Regions from separate parts of the Bradyrhizobium sp. USDA 4011 genome, predicted to be linked through region 1. Evidence: riboswitches for the same ligand, from Rfam matches in the RefSeq annotation. Region 1 holds a riboswitch; each other region holds the start of a gene.

What was found. Region 1 has a riboswitch for glycine ahead of ACVW1C_RS35550 (D-amino acid dehydrogenase). Riboswitches for the same ligand answer to the same signal wherever they lie in the genome.
Region 2: it holds a riboswitch for glycine, as region 1 does, so the genes downstream of both, gcvT (glycine cleavage system aminomethyltransferase GcvT) here and ACVW1C_RS35550 (D-amino acid dehydrogenase) in region 1, are expected to answer to the same signal.
Region 3: it holds a riboswitch for glycine, as region 1 does, so the genes downstream of both, ACVW1C_RS28735 (L-serine ammonia-lyase) here and ACVW1C_RS35550 (D-amino acid dehydrogenase) in region 1, are expected to answer to the same signal.

The regions. Positions count from the first base shown of each region.
Region 1 covers NZ_JBSSGG010000001.1:7,527,164-7,534,279, forward strand. Annotated here, with positions in the region: gene ACVW1C_RS35540 (ABC transporter permease) at 1-557, opposite strand, end outside; gene ACVW1C_RS35545 (ArgE/DapE family deacylase) at 821-2,107, opposite strand; gene ACVW1C_RS35550 (D-amino acid dehydrogenase) at 2,264-3,571, opposite strand; glycine riboswitch at 3,637-3,750, opposite strand; glycine riboswitch at 3,754-3,859, opposite strand; gene ACVW1C_RS35555 (M20/M25/M40 family metallo-hydrolase) at 3,952-5,082, opposite strand; gene ACVW1C_RS35560 (ABC transporter substrate-binding protein) at 5,352-6,971, shown strand; gene ACVW1C_RS35565 (hypothetical protein) at 7,056-7,116, opposite strand, start outside.
Region 2 covers NZ_JBSSGG010000001.1:7,377,348-7,384,463, reverse strand. Annotated here, with positions in the region: gene ACVW1C_RS34795 (cyclic nucleotide-gated ion channel) at 1-876, opposite strand, end outside; gene alaS (alanine--tRNA ligase) at 888-3,575, opposite strand; glycine riboswitch at 3,778-3,866, shown strand; gene gcvT (glycine cleavage system aminomethyltransferase GcvT) at 4,007-5,176, shown strand; gene gcvH (glycine cleavage system protein GcvH) at 5,197-5,562, shown strand; gene gcvP (aminomethyl-transferring glycine dehydrogenase) at 5,585-7,116, shown strand, end outside.
Region 3 covers NZ_JBSSGG010000001.1:6,090,576-6,097,691, reverse strand. Annotated here, with positions in the region: partial or broken gene ACVW1C_RS28755 (GntR family transcriptional regulator) at 1-512, shown strand, start outside; partial or broken gene ACVW1C_RS28750 (Dabb family protein) at 662-1,020, shown strand; partial or broken gene pabB (aminodeoxychorismate synthase component I) at 1,136-2,529, shown strand; partial or broken gene ACVW1C_RS28740 (anthranilate synthase component II) at 2,526-3,110, shown strand; glycine riboswitch at 4,792-4,879, shown strand; glycine riboswitch at 4,882-4,946, shown strand; gene ACVW1C_RS28735 (L-serine ammonia-lyase) at 5,063-6,433, shown strand; gene glyA (serine hydroxymethyltransferase) at 6,446-7,116, shown strand, end outside.

The DNA.
Region 1 (7,116 bases):
CAGGTCGGCAGGATGATGCGCTCGAAGAACGGACCGAAGCCGGCCGAGATGCTCTTGAAGCCCTGCACCGGCACCCAGCGCAGATCGATCGCGAACACCTGGATCAGCACATAGCCGATCACGAACACCGGCACCGAGAAGCCGAGCACTGAAAGCCCCATCACGCAGCGGTCGATCCAGGTGCCGTGCTTCCACGCCGCGATCACGCCGAGCGGCACCGCCACCAGGATCGAGAGGACGATGGTGGCCAGCGCGACCGAGATCGAGGGCTCGAGGCGCGGACCGATCATCTCCAGGATCGGCTTGTTCGAGATCAGGGAGACGCCGAGGTCGCCGTGCAGCAGCTTGGCGACCCAGGTATAGAACTGGATGTAGATCGGCTCGTTGAGACCAAGCGAGGTGCGGATGCGATCGAGCTGTTCCGGCGTCGCATTGTCGCCGGCGAGAATGGCGGCCGGATCGCCCGGCGTCAGCCGCAGCAACAGGAACACGAACAGAGCCACCACGCCCATCACGGGAATGGCGGCGAGGATGCGGCGGAGCAGATAGCCGAGCATCGTTGCTATCTCCTGCCGTCAGATGGTGCGAAGCGAAGGCTGGGCCGCATCATACTCATAGTGTCCCCGTGATGTGTCTCATGCGCTTCTGCGTCTTGTCTCAAGGCTAGCGCGAACGTGATGAATTTGCAGGCAAATACTGTGCCAATGGCGACGTTATATCAAGGCGCGGTTCAGGCCGTTGGAAGCCTCCCTTGGTTTGAAGCTGCTATTTCGAATTGCACATGGCGCAATGCGCCACCGACCTGAAACGACAAGTCCATTCACGCTCGCATCACGCCGCACCAGTTGGCGACGAACAGTGCGATGCTCTGCGTCGTCTTGCGAAGGCTGTCGAGCTCGACACGTTCGTTGAACGCATGCGGGCCGATACCGTAAGGACCATAGCAAAGTGCGGGGATGCCGTAGTCGACGCAATAGTAGCGGGTGTCGTTGACGGCCGTGGACAGCCGCTCCTGCATTGGAGCCTGGAAGACGGAGTGATGGGCGGCGGACAGAGCTGCTTCCGCTTCGCTGCCGGGCTCGCACACCGCTGCGTCCGCCTGGAAGCCACTCCACACCAGCTCGGCCGGATTGTCGGACAGGAAGTCATCGGCCTTGTGCGCCTCAGTCAGGCATTCCTCGATGCCGCGCATCGCCTGCTGTGGTGTTTCGCCCGGCAAGAGGCCGAGCCGGCAATCCAGCTCGCACCAGGCCGCGGTCGAACTGGCCCAATCGCCGCCTTTGATGATCCCGACGTTGAACTTGATCGGATTCTTGACGCTGCGGAACCAGCTGTTGTCGAGCGCCCGGGCATTGAGCGCCTTGGTGTAATCCTGAAACGCGCGCACCAGATGCATCGCCGACAGGATCGCGCTGGTACCGGCCTCGGAATAGGCGACATGCACCGGCGTGCCGCGGACGCGCAGGCGGAACCAGACGGCGCCGACCTGGGCGCGCGTGAGCGTGTGTCCGGTTGGCTCTGGAATGAGGCAGGCGTCGGCGCGATAGCCGCGCATCAAGGTCGAAAGCGCGCCGTTGCCGGTGCTCTCTTCCTCGGTCACGGTCTGCAGATGGACGCGTCCGGCCGGGGCATAGCCGGCATCGCGGATCGCATCGAGCGCGAAGATCATGGCCGAGACACCGGCCTTCATGTCTTGCGCGCCACGCCCGAACATCCAGCCGTCGTGCACGGCGCCCGCGAACGGCGGCCGGTCCCAAAGGTCAGCGGGCCCCTCCGGGACGACGTCGATATGACCTTGCAGGATCAGGTTGCGTCCGCCGCCTTTGCTGTTGAGCGTCGCAACGACCTGCTGCGATCCGGCAAGATCGATGCCGTCCATTGGCGCAGCCTTCGGATGGCTCATCAGGTTGACGTCGGCAAGGCTGAACGCATCGACGTCGTAGCGGCGCTTTGCGAATTGCTCGGCCAGCCAACGTTGTTGCGGTGCTTCCTGTCCGCGCAAGCTGCGGAACTGCACCATGCGCGACAGGAATGCGATCTGATCGTCGAAGTTTCGATCGACGGCCGCGCACAGCTCCGCGGCAATCTGATCCGGCTTGGTCAGCATCTCACGCGTGTCCGCCACCCCAATGCGCATTGTCCCCTCCCGCGCTGAAGCGCTTTTCCCCAATATGACGCTAGTCGTTGTCATGCGGTGTTTCTCAGCGAATTCCGACTTGGCCACACGCAAATACGCTCATATTCTTCCTCGTCGGCTGGATAATTAGGGGAAAGCTGCGCGGGCGGTCTCGGTCGCATCGACCTGCGACGGCACCATCGAGGGCGCGTCGAGGTCGCGCCAGTCATCAATCGCGCCTGCCACCATCTGCGCCGTCGCGGCGGACAGCGTCCAGCCGAGATGACCATGGCCGGTGTTGTAGAACACGCCCGGAAACCTTCCGGCGCGCACCACCGGCATCATGTTCGGCATCATCGGGCGCAGGCCGGCCCACGGCACGACCCTCGACGTGTCGATGCCGGGAAAATGCTGCCGCACCCAATCCACCAGCGGCTGGATGCGGTCGGCGCGAATGTCGCGGTTGAAGCCATTGAACTCGGCGGTGCCGGCGACGCGGAAGCGGTCGGCGCCGAGCCGGCTGGTGACGATCTTCGCGGCTTCATCGAGCAGGCTGACGGTTGGCGCAGCGTCCTGGCTTTGCGGCGCATCGAGCTGCACGGTGATCGAATAGCCCTTCACCGGATAGACGTTGACGCGGTCGTTGAGCAGGCCTGCGAAGTGCCGGCTCGCGACGCCGGCGCAAATGACGATGCCGTCCGCCTGCAACTCATGTCGCGTCGCGACGCCAGCATCGTGCGAAGCGGCTTCGTTCCAGCTGATGTGGAAACCGTTGTCGCCGCGCGCGATCGCGTCGACGTCGGCTTCATGGACAAAGGTTGCGCCGCGGCGGATGCATGCGTCGGCAAGGCCGCGCGTGAACTTGTGGATATCGCCGGTTGCGTCCGATGGCGTGAAGAAGCCGCCATAGCAGGTCGTCTGCAGCGCGGGCTCGATGTTGCGGATTTCGTCCGCCGTCACCGGCAGGCGGTCGAGCCCGCCTTGTTGCAGCAGCGTGTTGACGCGCAGGCCCGCCTCGAAGCCGGCCTTGTCGTGATAGACGTGCAGGATGCCGCGGCGTTCGAGATCGAAGGCGATGTTCTCGCGCTGTGCGATCGAGAACAGATGCTTGCGCGCTTCGATTGCGAGCCGCGTGGTCTCGATGGTGTTGGTGCGATAGCGGCCGATGTGGCCGACGAACTCGCCGATCCAGGAATATTTGTGCCAGCTCGGCTTCGGATTCATAAGCAGCGGCGCGTCGCTTCGAAGCATCCAGCGCAGCCCCTTGAGAATGGTCGCGGCGCTGTTCCAGACTTCGGCGTTGCTGGCGGAAAGCTGTCCGCCGTTGGCGAACGAAGTTTCCATCGCGGCGTAGCGATGCCTGTCGAGGACAGTCACCCGGTAGCCGCGTTCGAGCAGGGCATAGGCCGTCGTCACGCCGGTGATGCCGGCGCCAATGATTGCGATGTGAGGCATGGTGGTCTTCAGGCTCCCGTGGGTTAGAGTCGCCGAACCACCGGTGACACCGGCGTCGGCGCCCCATCTGTCACGGTACCTGAGAGCTTGATCCGCATCGGGCCTGGGCCGGATGACAGACTATCCCCTTCGGTGGACGTCACGGCCCTTGATGCGGTCGTGTCCGTCTCTCTCCAGATCGTCCTGACGATACAGTCCTTTTGCCTGAGAGTTTCCGGGGCGGTTGCTCCGTCGGCGCCGAAGCAACAACACGAACGTTGTGGCTTCGATCTCTCCCGCATCGTCGCGTTGGACGGCCGGACCGTAGGCGAAGCCTCAAAAATGGACAAGGCTAAATTTCGATCCGGCAGTGCCAACGTGTTGTGCAGTGCAAATCGATGTCAGTCCAGCGTCGCCAGCAGCGCCGCCATCAGGCGGCCGCGCTCTGCGAGGCTCTCGATCTCGATATGCTCGTTGAGCGTATGTGCATCGGCGCCGCGAACGCCGAGGCCGTCGAGGGTCGGGATGCCCATCGCACCGGTGAAGTTGCCGTCCGATCCGCCGCCCGCGCTGCCGTGCGGCAGATCGAGGCCCATCGCCGCTGCAAGGCCCTTGGCCTTTTCATAGAGCGCCATGGTGCCGGCATCCGGCTCCCATACCGGGCGGGTGACGCCGCGCGTCACCTTGAAGGTCACGTCGTTGGCGGTGCCCGACAGCGCCAGCATGCGCTCGACGCCGCGGTCGAGATCGGCCTGGCGCTTGGCCATGCTGAGCGCTTCGCCGGTGCAGGTCGTTGCGACGCAATTGACCCATTGCCCGCCATGCACGATGCCGACCGAGAAGGTGCAGTCTTCGGTGGTCATGCCGTCGATCGCAATGATTTGCCGGGCCATTTCGCGGATCGCGGAACGGCCGGAGGACAACGTCGCGCCGGCATGGCTCGGCTTGCCGACAGCTTCCAGATTGAAGCGCGCAATCGCGTAGCGGCCGGTGACGACGCCGTTGTTCGGCCGTCCGGGCTCCGGCACCAGCACGTATTTGTTGCGCGCGGCTTCAGCCTCGATGATGTCGCGCGTCGACGGCGTGCCGACCTCTTCATCGGGCGTGAACAGCACGGTGATCGGCAGCGGCGTCGTAAAGGAGGCGCGCGCCAACTGCCGGATCGCCTCGATCGACAGATAGTTGCCGCCCTTCATGTCGAAGATACCAGGCCCGAAGCACTTGCTGCCTTCGCGCCGCCACGCCAGCTTTTCGATGGTGCCGACCGGGTGCACGGTGTCCAGATGGCCGGCGATGAGGATGCCGGGCTGGCCTTGTTTCGGATGGGGAAAACGGGCGCGGACGCAGCCGGCGAAGCCCTGGCGTCCCGCGATGCGTTCGATCGTCGCACCCATGACCGCCATCTCGCGCGCGGCGAGGTCGAGCATGCGCTCGACTGCGGCCGCATCCCATGTCGGGCTCTCGCATTCCACCCAGCTGCGCAGCCCCTGCAGCATCGCTTCGGAATCAAAAGGAAGATTGGCGGGGTTCATGTCTTTTCTCTCTTGTTGTTTGTGCGCGCCGATACGCGTTCGGGTGCCGTACGAAAAGCTCGGAAGACGACTTTGTAAAGTCAAATGCGCTGAACCTGCCGCTCATTCGTTCGTATACGTTCGATCCTGCCGGAAACCGATTGACGCGCATTGCGCTTGATGCAAGTCTCGATTTCACAAGCCATACAGCATGTTAGTTCGCCTAAATAACGAACCGCATGCATAACGAATAAGCCGGCTTTGACCAGTTACACGTCAGGAGAAATTGCATGTTCCCTATCTCGCGTTGGAAGCACGGCACGCTAGCGGCTGCGTTGACGGCGCTCGCGCTGTCGTTCGCGCCGCAGGAATTGTCCTTTGCGCCGAAGGCCATGGCCGCGGGCAAGACCATTACCGCGGTGATGCATTCGGATCTGCGCGTCATCGATCCGATCCTGACCACCGCCTATATCACGCGAGACCATGGCTACATGGTCTACGACACGCTGGTCGCGACCGACTCCAACTTCAAGATCCAGCCGCAGATGGCCGACTGGAAGGTGTCCGACGACAAGCTCATTTACACGTTCACGCTGCGCGATGGCCTGAAGTGGCACGATGGTACGCCGGTGACCGCGGAAGACTGCGTCGCTTCGCTGAAGCGCTGGGCCAAGGTCGACGGCATGGGCCAGAAGCTGATGGACTTCACGGCGAGCCTCGAGGCCACCGACGCGAAGACGATCACGCTGAAGCTGAAGGAGCCCTACGGCCTGGTGCTAGATTCGATCGGCAAGCCGTCGTCGCGCGTCGCCTTCATGATGCCGAAGCGGCTCGCCGAAACGCCGCCGGACAAGCCGATCCCGGAGCAGATCGGCTCGGGTCCGTTCAAGTTCGTCCAGGCCGAATTCCAGCCGGGCGTGAAGGCGGTCTATGTCAAGAACAACGACTACGTGCCGCGCAAGGAGCCGGCGAGCTGGACCGCTGGCGGCAAGGTCGTGAAGGTCGACCGCGTCGAGTGGGTCACGATGGCCGACGCGCAGACTGCGATGAACGCGCTGCAGTCCGGCGACATCGATTTCCTGGAGAACCCGTCGTTCGACATGTTGCCGATCCTCGAAGGCGACAAGGACCTCAAGGTCGAGACGCTGAACAAGTTCGGCTTCCAGACGCTCGGCCGCATGAACTTCCTCTATCCGCCGTTCGACAACATCAAGGTTCGCCAGGCGGCGCTGATGGCGGTCAACCAGAAGCAGGTGCTCGACGCGCTGGTCGGTAATCCCAAGTATTACAAGACCTGCGTCGCCTTCTTCATCTGCGACACGCCGTTTGCGTCCGAGGTCGGCGGCGAGACGTTGTTGAAGGGCGGCGACATGGCGGCGGCCAAGAAGGCGCTTGCCGAGTCCGGCTATGATGGCACGCCGATCGTCATCATGGCGCCGGGGGACGTCACCACGCTCAAGGCGCAGCCGGTTGTTGTCGCCCAGCAGCTGCGCGACGCCGGCTTCAAGGTCGACCTGCAGGCCACCGACTGGCAGACCGTGGTGACTCGCCGCGCCAGCCAGAAGGCGCCGAAGGACGGCGGCTGGAACATGTTCTTCACCAACTGGGTCAGTGCCGACGTCTCCAACCCGATCGCCAACCTCTCGATCGGCGGCCAGGGCAAGAATGGCGGATGGTTCGGCTGGGCCGACGATCCGAAGATCGAACAGCTGAAGGACGCCTTCGTTCGCGCGCCGTCGCTCGACGAGCAGAAGAAGATCGCGGCCGATATCCAGAAGGAAGCCTACGAGCAGGTCATCTACATTCCGCTCGGCCAGTATCAGGGTCCAAGCGCCTGGCGGAAGTCGCTGTCCGGCGTGATCGACGGTCCGGCAACCCCGATCTTCTGGAACATCGACAAGTCGGAGTAGGCTTGCGGCTTGACGCAACACAAACGGCCGGGACTTGTCCCGGCCGTTTTCGTTTCGCTCAACCGTTCCGCGACGGCGTCTGATCTAGTCCGCGTGACCTGATCTCGCGTTGCTCGTGCTCGACAGGCTCGAGAGCTCTGTCTGT
Region 2 (7,116 bases), 150 kb from region 1:
CTGCGACCGCAGCAGGCGCATGATGTCGGCGATCTCGGCAGCGCCGAGATGTGAGAACAGCGGCACCCGCGCCAGCATGCCCCAGGTCACGACGAAGTCGCGGCGCCGGACCTCGTCGGCGAACGCGGTCGAGACGATCGCGACCGGCAGCGCGATCATCGCAAAGCCGACCACGATCGCAACCACCGTGACCATCCGGCCGAGCACAGTCACCGGGACGACGTCGCCGTAACCGACGGTCCCGAGCGTCACGATCGCCCACCACATCGCCTGCGGCATGGTGCCGAACTTGTCCGGCTGCACCTTGTGCTCGATCGCATAGAGCAGCGAGGCGAACAGCAGCACCGCGCCGGTCAGGATCACGACGCAGCCGAACAACGTGCGCCGCTCGGCATGCAGCGCCGCCAGCAGCGAGCGCATCGCGGTCGAATAGCGCACCAGCTTGAGGAACGGCAGCATGCCGAACAGCACCAGCGCGGTCTTGTCGCCGATCGCGAGCGCGATGGCCGACGGCAGGAAGGCGAGCAGGTCGATCACGCCGAGCGCCGAGAAGGCGTATTCCAGCCGCGCCTGACGCGGCGTCATGTCGCGCAGCGAGCGGCCGACCACGCTCCAGAGCCGCGCGGCATATTCCAGCGCGAAGGCGGTCACCGCGGTGATCTCGATCGCCGTGAACAGCCACCAGAACTGGGCATCGATCTCCGGCACCGACGCCAGGATCGCCGCCAGCACATCGACGGTGATGATCGCGACGACGAGCCGGACAAATCGCGCTCCGACCGAATATGGCAGGTGGTCCTGCTCGAGCAGCTCGTAGAGACGCCCCCGCAGTCCGGGATCGCTGATCGTGGGCTTTCCCGGAGCCGTCGCCACGATCAGCCTCTCCGTCAGGCGCCAGCCGATGCCTGTTGAGTCATGGCTTGCTCGATCGCCGACAGCGCGGCGTCGGCCTTGGCACCGTCGGGCCCGCCGGCCTGCGCCATATCGGGCCGGCCACCGCCACCCTTGCCGCCGAGCACCTCCGAGCCCTTGCGCACCAGCTCGACCGCGTTGAAGCGCGAGGTCAGGTCGGCGGTGACGCCGACCACGATGCCGGCCTTGCCGTCCTCGGTGACCCCGACGATCGCGACCACGCCGGAGCCGATCTGCTTCTTGCCGTCGTCGACGAGGCTCTTCAGGTCCTTGGTCTCGACGCCTTCGACCGCGCGCGCGAGCAGCTTGACGTTGCCGACCTCGCGAACGCCGGAGGCCGCACCATTCGACGACGCTCCGCCGCCCATCGCGAGCTTCTTGCGGGCATCCGACAGGTCGCGCTCGAGCTTCTTGCGCTCTTCCATCAGGGCTGCGATGCGCGACGGCACATCCTCGATCGTGGTGCGCAGCTCGGCCGCCGCGGTCTTCGCCAGCGTCATGGTGTCGTTGGCGTGCCTGCGCGCATGATGTCCGGTCAGCGCCTCGATGCGGCGGACGCCGGACGCGACCGCGCTCTCGCTGGTCACCGAAATCAGGCCGATGTCGCCGGTGCGACGAACATGGGTGCCGCCGCAGAGCTCGACCGACCAGCCGAGCGCGTTCTGGCCGTGCTCGCGGGCGCTCTTGCCCATCGAGACGACGCGAACCTCGTCGCCATACTTCTCGCCGAACAGCGCGCGCGCACCGGCCTCGCGGGCGTCGTCGACACCCATGACGCGGGTCGTCACCTCGTCATTCTCGAGCACGACATCGTTGGCGATGTCCTCGACCCGGGCGAGCTCTTCCGGCGTAATCGGCTTCGGGTGCACGAAATCGAAGCGCAGGCGATCGGGCGCGACCAGCGAGCCGCGTTGCGCGATGTGATCGCCGAGCACCTGGCGCAGCGCCTCGTGCAGCAGATGTGTCGCCGAGTGGTTGGCGCGGATCGACGAGCGCCTGGCGTGGTCGACCTCGAGCTGCAGGGCGGTGCCGACGTTCAGGGTGCCCTGCTCCACCGTGCCGACATGCACGAACAGGTCGCCGGCCTTCTTTTGCATGTCGGTGACGCGGAACTTGACGCCCTCGCCGGTGAGGATGCCGACATCGCCGACCTGACCACCGGACTCGGCATAGAATGGCGTCTGGTTCAGCACGATCGCGCCGGTCTCGCCGGCTTTGAGGCCGTCGACCTCGGCGCCGTCCTTGACCAATGCCGTCACCACGCCTTCCGCGCTCTCGGTCTCATAGCCGAGGAATTCGGTCGCACCGAGCTTCTCACGGAGCGGGAACCAGATGGTCTCGGTCGCCGCCTCGCCGGAGCCTGCCCAGGAGGCGCGCGCCTTCTCGCGCTGGCGGTTCATCGCGTCGGTGAACGATGCCTGGTCGACGCTGATGCCGCGCGACTTCAGCGCATCCTGCGTCAGGTCCAGCGGGAATCCGTAGGTGTCGTACAGCGTGAACGCGGTGTCGCCGTCGAACATGTCGCCCTTCTTGAGGCCGGCGCTCTTCTCGTCGAGGATCGAAAGGCCGCGCACCAGCGTCTTGCGGAAGCGCGTCTCTTCCAGCTGCAACGTCTCCTCGATCAGCTTCTCCGCGCGCACCAGGTCCGGATAGGCCTGGCCCATCTCGCGGACCAGCGCCCAGACCAGCCGATGCATCAGCGGCTCGCTCGCACCCAGAAGCTGCGCGTGGCGCATCGCGCGGCGCATGATCCGGCGCAGCACATAGCCGCGGCCCTCATTCGACGGCAGCACGCCGTCGGCAATCAGGAACGCCGAGGAGCGCAGATGGTCAGCGATCACCCGGTACGACGCCACGTTCTGCGGGTTCGGCCCATGGCCGAGGGCCGAGGCGGCCGCATCGATCAGGTGGCGGAACAGATCGGTCTCGAATACGCTCTCGACGCCCTGCAGGATGCAGGCCATGCGCTCAAGCCCCATGCCGGTGTCGATCGAGGGACGCGGCAGCGCCACGCGCTCCTCCTTCGTCACCTGCTCGTACTGCATGAACACCAGGTTCCAGAATTCGAGGAAGCGATCGCCGTCCTCTTCCGGGCTGCCCGGAGGTCCGCCCCAGATGTGCTCGCCGCGATCGATGAAGATCTCGGAGCACGGACCGCACGGTCCGGTATCGCCCATCGCCCAGAAATTGTCCGAGGTCGGGATGCGGATGATGCGATCGTCCGAGAAGCCCGCGATCTTCTTCCAGTAGCCCGCTGCCTCGTCGTCGGTGTGGTAGACGGTGACGAGCAGCTTGTCCTTCTTCAGCCCGAAATCCTTGGTGATCAGATTCCAGGCGAGCTCGATCGCGCGCTCCTTGAAGTAGTCGCCGAACGAGAAGTTGCCGAGCATCTCGAAGAAAGTGAGATGGCGCGCGGTGTAGCCGACGTTGTCGAGGTCGTTGTGCTTGCCGCCGGCGCGGACGCACTTCTGCGACGTCGTGGCGCGCTGATAGCCGCGCTTCTCGACGCCGGTGAAGACGTTCTTGAACTGCACCATGCCGGCGTTGGTGAACATCAGGGTCGGGTCGTTGCGCGGAACCAGTGGCGACGACGCCACGATCTCGTGGCCGTTCTCCTTGAAGAAGTTCAGAAATGTCGACCTGATGTCGTTGACGCTGCTCATGTTCATCCAATCGGAAAAAGGGGCCGGCCAGCCGCAAAAAGGCGTCATTTTCCGGCCGAACGCTTTTAGACATTGCCAGCTGCGGTGTCCAGAAACTGTGCAGGCGGATCATGGGCTTGCCGCGGCAGCACAAAGCCCATTGGATAGCAGCGAGAGCTGCGTTGACAGTCCTGGTGACGCCGTGTTTTCTACCTACCTGTTACTAGTCACGTCGGGAGAGACCGGCCTTACCGCCGGCGCCGAAGGAGCAACCGCCCCGGAAACTCTCAGGCAAAAGGACCGCGTGACGTCTAACATCTGGAAAGAGGCGCTGGGGTTCTCCCCGATGCGTCCGCCGACGGGATAATACTCTCAGGCACAGCGACAGATGGGGCTTTCTGCAGGTTTCTCAAGGGGAAATAGGTCCCCGCGGGAACCGCGAGGGCCCTGTGATGCTTGCGTGCGAAACCTCCCCGCTGAAACAGACCCCGCTGCACGCGCTGCATCTGGCGCGCGGCGCCAAGATGGTGCCGTTCGCCGGCTATGACATGCCGGTGCAATACACGACCGGCGTGCTGAAGGAGCACCTGCACACCCGCAAGGAAGCGGGCCTGTTCGACGTGTCGCACATGGGCCAGCTCGCGCTGCGGCCGAAATCGGGCAATGTCGAGGACGCGGCCCGCGCGCTCGAGAGACTAGTGCCGCAAGACATTGTGGGACTTGCCCCAGGGCGGCAACGCTACGCCCAGTTCACCAATGCCGATGGTGGGATCCTGGACGATCTGATGGTCGCCAATTTCTTCGGCGATCACCTGTTCCTGGTCGTAAACGCCGCCTGCAAGGAAGAGGACGAGGCGCACCTGCGCGCACACCTCTCCGATGACTGCATCATCGATTCGCTAACCGATCGCGCGCTGATCGCGCTTCAGGGTCCGAAGGCAGAAGCCGTGCTGGCCAAATTCTGCGCAGCGGCGCCGTCCATGAAGTTCATGGATGCGGGTCCACACTTGGTCGACCGTTACAACTGGATGGTTGACCATCGCGTCTGGTTTGTCTCGCGCTCCGGCTATACAGGTGAGGACGGGTTCGAGATTTCTGTCCCCGCGGCCGATGCCGAAGGCCTTGCCAAAGCGCTGCTCGACAATCCCGACGTGCTGCCGATCGGGCTCGGCGCGCGCGACAGTCTGCGGCTCGAGGCCGGGCTCTGTCTCTACGGTCACGATATCGACACCACGACGACGCCGGTCGAGGGTGCGCTGGAATGGTCGGTGCAGAAAGTCCGCCGCAGCGGCGGCGCCCGCGCCGGCGGTTTCCCCGGTGCCGACAAGATTCTCGCGCAATTCGCCCAAGGCGCTGCTCGCCGCCGCGTCGGTCTCAAGCCCGACGGCCGCGCCCCGGTGCGCGAAGGCGCCTTGCTGTTTGCCGACGCCACCTCGGCCGAGCCGATCGGCAAGGTGACGTCGGGCGGCTTCGGCCCGAGCCTCAATGCGCCGGTCGCGATGGGCTATCTGCCGACATCCCTTTCCGCGCTCGGCACCACGGTTTTCGCCGAAGTGCGCGGCCAACGGCTCCCGCTCAAGGTCGCCGCCACGCCCTTCGTCCCCAATACCTACAAACGCTAAACGCCAAAGGATCGATCCCCATGACGACGCTGTACACGTCCGACCACGAATGGCTCCGCATCGAGGGCGACGTCGCCACGATCGGGATCACCGACTACGCGCAGTCGCAGCTCGGCGACGTCGTGTTCGTCGAACTGCCCAAGGTCGGCCGCAGCCTGAAGAAAGCCGAGGCCGCCGCGGTCGTCGAATCCGTCAAGGCCGCCTCCGACGTCTACGCGCCGATCACCGGCGAAGTGATCGAGGTCAACGAGGCGCTCGCGGCCGAGCCCGCGCTGGTCAATTCGGATGCCGGCGGCAAGGCCTGGTTCTTCAAGCTCAAGATTGCCGACAAGGGCGAACTCGGCGGCCTGATGGACGAGGCCGCCTACGCCGCGCACACCGCCTAACGGATCATCCGAGGATCAGCCCATGAACGCGCCCTTCAAGCCGATCAACGAAGCCGCCACCGATTTCGTCCGCCGCCACATCGGGCCATCCCCGCGCGACATCAACGCGATGCTGGAAACGGTCGGCGCCGCGAGCCTGCAGGCGCTGATGAACGAGACGTTGCCGGCGTCGATCCTTCAGAAGGCGCCGCTCGATCTCGGCCGGGCGCTGAGCGAAACCGAAGCGCTCGCGCATATGAGCGAGCTCGCCGCGCAGAACCAGACCTTCACCTCGCTGATTGGCCAGGGCTATTCCGGCACCATCCTGCCCGCGGTGATCCAGCGCAACATCCTGGAGAACCCGGCCTGGTACACCGCCTATACGCCGTACCAGCCGGAGATCAGCCAGGGGCGGCTCGAAGCCTTGTTCAATTTCCAGACCATGATCTGCGACCTCACCGGGCTCGACGTCGCCAACGCCTCGTTGCTCGACGAGGCGACCGCCGCCGCCGAAGCAATGGCGCTCGCCGAGCGCCACTCGCAGGTGAAGGCAAAGGTGTTCTTCGTCGACAAGGAAGTTCATCCGCAGACGCTGGCGGTGATGCGCACGCGCGCCGCCCCATTGGGCTGGGCGCTTGTGGTCGGCGATCCCCTGACCGAGCTCGACAAGGCCGACGTGCTCGGCGCGCTGCTGCAATATCCGGGCACGACAGGCGCGGTGCGCGACCTCCGGCCCGCGATCGCATCGCTGCACGCCAAGGGTGCGCTTGCGATCGTGGCCGCGGACCTGCTGTCGCTGGCTTTGCTGACCTCGCCCGGCGAGCTCGGCGCCGACATCGCCATCGGTTCGGCGCAGCGGTTCGGCGTGCCGATGGGTTATGGCGGACCGCACGCCGCCTACATGGCCGTGCGCGACACGCTGAAGCGCTCGCTGCCCGGCCGCATCGTTGGCCTCTCGGTGGATTCGCGCGGTGCACCGGCCTATCGGCTGGCGCTGCAGACCCGCGAGCAGCATATCCGCCGAGAGAAGGCGACCTCCAACATCTGTACTGCGCAGGTGCTGCTCGCCGTGATCGCTTCGATGTATGCGGTGTATCACGGCCCGGAAGGCCTGACGCACATCGCGCGCAGCGTGCATCGCCGCGCCACCGTGCTCGCCGCCGGCCTGCGCAAGCTCGGCTTTGCGCCGACCAGCGAGGCATTCTTCGACACCGTGACGGTCGAGGCCGGAAGCAAGCAGATCGAGATCGTCTCCCGCGCGCAGGCGGAGCGGATCAATCTGCGCATCGGCGCAACCACGCTCGGTATCGCGCTCGACGAGACCACGACGCCGGAGACCGTCGAAGCGGTGTGGCGCGTGTTCGGCGGCAAGCTCAGCTTCGCCGAGATCGAGGCGGCCGCACGCGAGGCGCTGCCGAAGGAGCTGCGCCGCACCAGCGCATTTCTCACCCACCCGGTATTCAACACCCACCGTTCGGAGACCGAGCTGCTGCGCTACATGCGCAAGCTCAGCGATCGCGACCTCGCGCTCGACCGCGCGATGATCCCGCTCGGCTCCTGCACAATGAAGCTCAA
Region 3 (7,116 bases), 1.4 Mb from region 1:
GCGCGGGAATTCAATTCAAGCCACGTCCCCGGTGCGCGAGGCCTTTCGGCAATTGGAGGCCCAGCATCTTGTCGTAGCTCGGCCCCGCCGCGGCGTCCGAGTTGCTCCGCTCGATGCCAACTCGGTGCGGGAGATCGCCGAGACGCGCGCAGCGCTCGAAGTGGTCGCGCTGCGCAATGCGGCGCCAAAGCCCACCTCTCACCATTTGGCACGCATCGAACTCGCCCTGATCGAAGGAGACCATCCCCAGACAATTCGAAGTCGCTAGCCGCTCTTTTCACCAAACCTTGGTGGCGCCCTGCGCGATGCCGCGACGGCTTGCGAGCCTCGACGGGCTTCAGCTTGCAAATTCAAGATCGGTGTTTGCGATGGCGCGTACCAGCGGTTGGCGACCGCGGCCCAATCAGGATCACCGCCTGATTGTGCAAGCGCTCCGCGTGCATAACGTAGTCTGTCACCTGCTCGCGCGCTACATTCAGACCATTGAGCGTCTCGCAGTTCCCGCGTCCTGATCGGGTAGAAGTTCTTTGCGAGCTTCCGTTACCTCGGGATGTCACACGAGCGTCAAACAGCGTCTGCCGTCAACGCAGCGTCGGCATTGCCCCGACCATGATCCCGATATAAGGATGCGGCCAACCTGAGACTCGCGTTTGCGGCCACCATGATCCGTCACATCGTCTTCTTCACAGCCAAGGACAAGGCCGGTATCGACCAAATTATCGAAGGTCTATCGGTTCTCACCACCATCCCACATGCACGCCGGCTCGAGATTGCGCGCAATCGCAAGAGCGATCAACTCGGCAACGACATCGATGTCGTGGTCTATGGTGAGTTCGACAGCGAGATGGAGCTCGCAGCGTACAAACGCACGGATTGTATCAGGAAGCGATCCGGCGCGTACGACCGGTCCGGGAGCTGCGGTTTGCCGCCGACTACGATCTATCGAAAGACGTGCATTTCGCCGGAATGGCAGGCTTAAACCAAATTGCTCGGCGCGGCCGACCAAATGGCGGAGGCTGACCTGATGATCAGTATCGAAGGCCCGTACGTTTCGGACGAAGTTTGCCTTCATTCGGGACGGGATCACGATCGGTGCAAACGTGACAGCCTATCAGTTGTCGGCGACCGATAGCCTATGCACGTGCGCGAGTTGCCGTGGATTGAGCCTGTCAATGCGCTGCGATGTTTGCACAGCGGCCGCACCTTACTTTTCTCGATAGCGCGGCACGGCATGAGCAGCTTGGGCGTTACTCATATCTGGCCTGCGAGCCGTTCAGCACCTATTTGGTCACGGGTGGACAGGCAAGTTGTAATGGAGAGGCCATTGAGGGCGATCCATGGGCCGTGCTTCGTACCCTCCTCGCCAGATATCGACAAGCGCATCGACCCGATCTCCCACCGTTTCAGGGCGGCGCCGCCGGCTTCCTTGCTTACGATCTGAACAGGACATTGGAGCGATTGCCGGCGCCCGAAAATCCCGGCCAACGGCTGCCTCAATCCGTCCTGCATTTCTATGACGTGGTGGTCAGCTTCGACCACCGGGACCACAGGTGCTGGATCGTTTCGACGGGATGGGCGGAGCAGGACCCCGCTCGACGCGCCGAGCGTGCACGCCGTCGTGCCGACGAATTTGCAGCGCTGCTCGCGAGGCCAAAGTTGCCGCGGATCGTACTCCCGGGCACGGCGGGCGTCTGGCATTCGAACTTTCACCGCGAAAGCTATATTGCAGCGGTCCAGCGCGTCATCGGCTTGATCCTGGCCGGGGACGTCTTCCAGGCGAACATTGCGCAGCGCTTCAGCGCCAGGGTGTCCCGGCTGTTCGATCCGCTCACCTTCTACGGCCAGCTGCGGTCATTGAACCCGGCGCCGTTTGCGGCCCTCTTGCGCTACGGCGAGCTGACCATTGCATCGAGTTCGCCGGAACGCTTCCTGAAACTTGACGGACGACAGGTCGAAACGCGCCCGATCAAGGGCACAATCGAGCGTTCTGCTGATCCAAAGGAAGACCAGCGCCGCGCCGAAATCCTCCTTGCGTCCGAAAAGGACCGTGCCGAGAACATTATGATCGTCGACTTGTTGCGTAACGATCTGTCACGTGTTTGCACTGCGGATTCGGTCGAGGTTCCGCTACTCTGCGATCTCGAATCCTATGCCTCGGTGCACCACCTCGTCTCGATGGTCAGGGGCGAACTTGCTGCCGACGAAGACGCGGTCAGCCTGATTCGCGCCTGCTTTCCGGGAGGCTCGGTGACCGGTGCTCCAAAGGTGCGATCGATGGAAATCATTGCGGACATCGAGCGAGTGGCGCGAGAGGTCTATTGCGGGGCGATCGGCTTCATCGGTTTCAACGGGCACATGGACACGAACATCGCGATCCGTACTGTGACGATCGACGACGGCCTGGCTATGTTTCATGCAGGCGGCGGGATCACGGCGATGTCAAGGCCGGAAGCCGAATATGAGGAGACGTTCGCCAAGGCACAGCGCATCTTTGACGCTTTTGACGTCGAGCCACCTGGTGCATTGTGATTGTCATCATCGACAACTACGACTCATTCGTCTTCAACATTGCTTGCTATTTCCGCAAGCTTGGTGAAGAGACGGAAGTGGTCCGAAACGACGCCGTGAGCGTCACCGATCTTGTTGGATTCAAGCCGCGTGCAGTTGTCATCTCTCCGGGTCCCTGCAGCCCAATGGAGGCCGGCATATCCACCGCCGTCGTCCGTGAACTTTCAGGTCGCGTCCCTATTCTTGGCATTTGCCTTGGGCACCAGTGTATTGGAAGCATTTTCGGCGGACGTATAGTGCGTGCACGTCACCCCATGCACGGCCGGTCCTCGTACATCACACATGATGGCCGAGGGTTGTTCCGCGAACTCTCGTCCCCACTTTGCGTCGGACGCTACCATTCTCTGGCGGTCGAACTGGATGACTCCAACGCGCAGCATCTCATTGTGACGGCCCGCTCGGATGAAGGTGAGATCATGGCCTTCGCACATCGGCGTCAACCGACCTATGGGGTATAGTTCCATCCGGAGTCGGTACTTACCGAACATGGCCAGGTGCTGTTTATGAATTTCTTGCGGCTCGCAAAGAGTTTCCGAGCGTAAGGATCGGAGACGAAGTTGCGCACCACGCCGGCTCGCCCACAGGAGTGTAACGTGAGATACGCCCACCTCTTATAGGCGCTGTCTCACGAGATCTTTGACGGGAAGGAAGGACAGCGCGGCTTAGCCGTGGCTTTCGCTTGAGGGGACGCCGAACTTGACGCGGAGAGCTGAGCAACAACAGGAAGAGTGCTCGATACGCTTCATACCTAGCCGCAGGTCTGGTGCGCCTTGAACCTGACATGAGTGGGGCGGCTTCGGACGTGCCTACTGACCATAACCAAATTCGTTTTCGTTGAAGAAGCAGCATCTCGAAAACTGGAAGGTGGTCTGAGGAGAATTCAAATTCTAGCATTTCTGAGGATTGCGTTCTCAGGTTCCTCAGAATTCGGCAAAAGGCTTCAATTGGCTCGCTCGACGTTGAAGCCACATCACTTGCGCCATCTAGCTCGGATCGAAAGCCGAAAAAACGGCTTCAGCAAACCAAGAACTGACGTCCATACGGGGGACTCCATCGCCGTTACAGAGTCGCTGACTTTCTACTCAGATGCGGGCAAGCTAGTGCGTCGTGTCGCCGCAGGCAGGATCTGTCGCGTGCGAGTGGCAAGACAAGGTGAGTCCCTCCCTCTGCAGGCGAAGCCTTGCGAAAGAAAGGATCTTGTTTGTTGAAGAGGCAATACGACAGCGCGAAAAAGGGGCTCAGTACGCCCCGTACGTAACTTTCTCTTTTATTGCAATCTCGATTGAATTACTTGAGCCGTTAAGGTGAAGCTCTCCTCGTATCACCTTTATTCGATGAGACGGCGGATAATCCTCTGGCCCGGCCACCGAGATACCCTTTCGATATCCGCCAAGCGATTGGCGGTGCCGTGCGATAGTTTCACTATCGCTGCCCATACGGGCGTTTCCTCCCTAAACTTGGCCGCCGGTCCCCTAGGACCGGCGGCACCTTTCGTCCGAGTGTCAAAATTCTGATAATCGATGATCTGCACCGGGACGACGCGGGGGCAGAAAAGGGCGTGTGCTGGAATGGTTCATGCAATATAGAGGCGTACAATTTAGCATTCGAGAAGCGTTGCCAGGCGAGTGGCGCTTCAGTTTTAAGATTGCTGGCAAGACGATTACAGGCAAGACGCAAACCAGATTGCAGATTCTTGCGATTCGCCGCGTCAAGAAACCGCATAGATCGCGAACTGAGTCGCAGCGCGCTCTCGAGCGAAACTGAGAATTGAGGGTGAGGCCAGCGTCTTTTTTGTACGCACTTGTCTAAAAAACGAGGGTGCCTCAGCAAAACGTCTCGATGTCAGACTTCACAGCGCATTGGTGATCGAACGAGCTTGACATTCGCTATACAAAGAAGGGTGGCCCTGTGCCGGCGCGCTTGTAGCCGGCGCGGCAAACTCGGCTGCAAGTCGAATGTAGGATTATGAGCAGTAGATGTGTTGCTGGGGTCGTAATTATCAGCACGAGCTAAGCAAGACTCCGCGGCTCGATAGACCTGAGGATCGGAAGGTACACCGCAAAGAACAGCGCGTGAGGGAGCAGCACCTATCGCTGGCGATCAGAGATCACAAGCAAGCTGGCGTATCTTGACAAGCGAGCGGGATAGCGCATACCTAACCACCGATTTTCGACACGTCGGATTGCGCTTTCGGCCAAAGGGAAGGAAGAATCGTTACGCTGAACATCTGACGCTGGGAGAGACCGAGTTGTCGGCGCCGAAGGAGCAACCGCCCCAGGAAACTCTCAGGCAAAAGGACCGCGTCAGTCCAAACATCTGAAAAGAGATGCCGCTTGCATCCGCCGACGGGATAACGTTCTCAGGCAAAGAAACAGATGGGGCACTCAACATAGCTGAAAAAGCTGGAGTGCTTTGCGTGACAAGCCGAAATCCGCCCAACTTCCATTCTGAACTGCTAGCTCGTTCTGCTCTTAGGGACGGCGCAACCAAGAAGTTGCCGATAAGCGTCTTCGATCTGTTCAAGATCGGAATTGGCCCGTCTTCTTCACATACCGTCGGCCCGATGAAAGCCGCTGCGACATTCGTTCGTGGTCTGAGGGATGGGCGCGAGGATAGTGTCGTGCGGATCGAAGCCAGGATTTTCGGCTCCCTCGCTTGGACAGGCAAGGGTCATGCGACCGACAAAGCTCTCGTCCTGGGGCTTTCAGGCAAGACCCCCGATCGCATCGATCCCGACGAGGCGAGCCGACTGTTCGAACGAATTACCAACGAGCGCCAGATTGAGCTGCCGAGCGGCCGCAGGATTACCTTCGAGCAGGAGAAAGATATTGTTTTCGATACAAAGCGTCAGTTCAGCCGGCATCCGAACGCCATGGAATTCAAGGCGTTGGATGTAGGTACCAACGTTGTTTCGTCCGAAGTGTGGTTCTCGGTCGGTGGTGGATTCATTGAGCGACTTGGCGCCGAAAGACAGGAAGGCGATCTTGAATATCGTCTCGGCTTCGAATTTGGATCCTCGCGCGACCTTCTGGAGCTATGTCGAGTTCATTCCTGCAACATTGCCGATATTGTCAAGGCAAACGAGATTGCCCGCCGCGGCGAGGGAGAGACAATTCGAGAGCTCGACCGCATCATCGCTGTCATGATGAAGTGCATCGATCGTGGCCTAGCGCAGGACGGAGAACTCCCGGGCGGGCTGCGCGTGCGAAGAAGGGCCGGTGCTCTTTTCGAACGGCTGCAGAAGGTTGCTCTCAGCAATTCGCGGTCAACCAGCCGCCCCTTCGACCACATATCGGCTTTCGCCATCGCGGTGAACGAAGAGAATGCTGCCGGAGGGCGAGTCGTTACCGCTCCGACAAACGGGGCTGCCGGCGTCGTCCCAGCTGTCCTTCGCTACTACCGTGACCTCTGCGAGGATGCGAATCATGAAGGGCTGCGTACCTTCCTGCTTGCGGCAAGTGCTATCGGAAGCATCATAAAACGGAACGCCTCCATTTCGGGCGCCGAGGTTGGATGTCAAGGTGAAGTGGGATCGGCCGCTGGGATGGCAAGTGCCGGCCTCACGGCGGCCCTTGGCGGCACCAATGAGCAGATCGAGAACGCCGCCGAGATTGCCATAGAGCATCACTTGGGGATGACTTGTGATCCGGTCGGCGGCTTGGTTCAGATCCCATGCATCGAGCGCAACGCCTTTGGCGCCGTAAAGGCGGTCAATGCTGCGTACTTGGCCCTCGCCGGTGATGGCGAGCATCGGGTTTCGCTTGACCAGGTCATCGAAACGATGCGGCAAACGGGCGCCGATATGAATGACAAGTACCGGGAGACCTCGCGCGGAGGACTCGCCGTTAACGTTCCGGAATGTTGAAGGGAATCTCTCGTGAATGTTCAAGAGCCATCGACGCGAGTGTCGCCTGATCCGGCCGTTTTCCAGGCAATTGAGCGTGAACTCGCACGTCAGCAAAACCAGATCGAGTTGATCGCGTCGGAGAATATCGTTTCCGAAGCCGTATTGGCTGCTCAAGGATCGGTTCTCACAAATAAGTACGCTGAGGGTTACCCAGGGCGGCGATACTATGGTGGGTGCGAGTTCGTGGACGAAGTCGAGACGCTGGCAATTTACCGGGCGAAAAATTTATTCGGCTGTCAATTCGCCAATGTGCAAGCGCACTCGGGAGCTCAGGCCAATTTGGCCGCATTTCTGGCGCTTCTCAATACAGGCGATACCTTCATGGGCATGTCGCTTGCCCATGGCGGACACCTCACGCACGGCTCTCCGGTAACCATCTCCGGTAAATGGTTCTCGCCGGTTGAATACTGCGTGAGGGCGGATAACCATCGTATCGACATGGACAACGTGCGCATGCTTGCGCTTAGACACCGGCCAAAACTCATCTTGGCCGGCGGTTCAGCGTACCCTCGCGAGATCGATTTTGCGGCATTCCGTCAAATAGCCGATGAAGTCGGTGCGAAATTGATGGTTGATATGGCGCACGTAGCGGGCTTGGTCGCTGGCGGGGTCTATCCATCCCCAGTGCCGCATGCCCACGT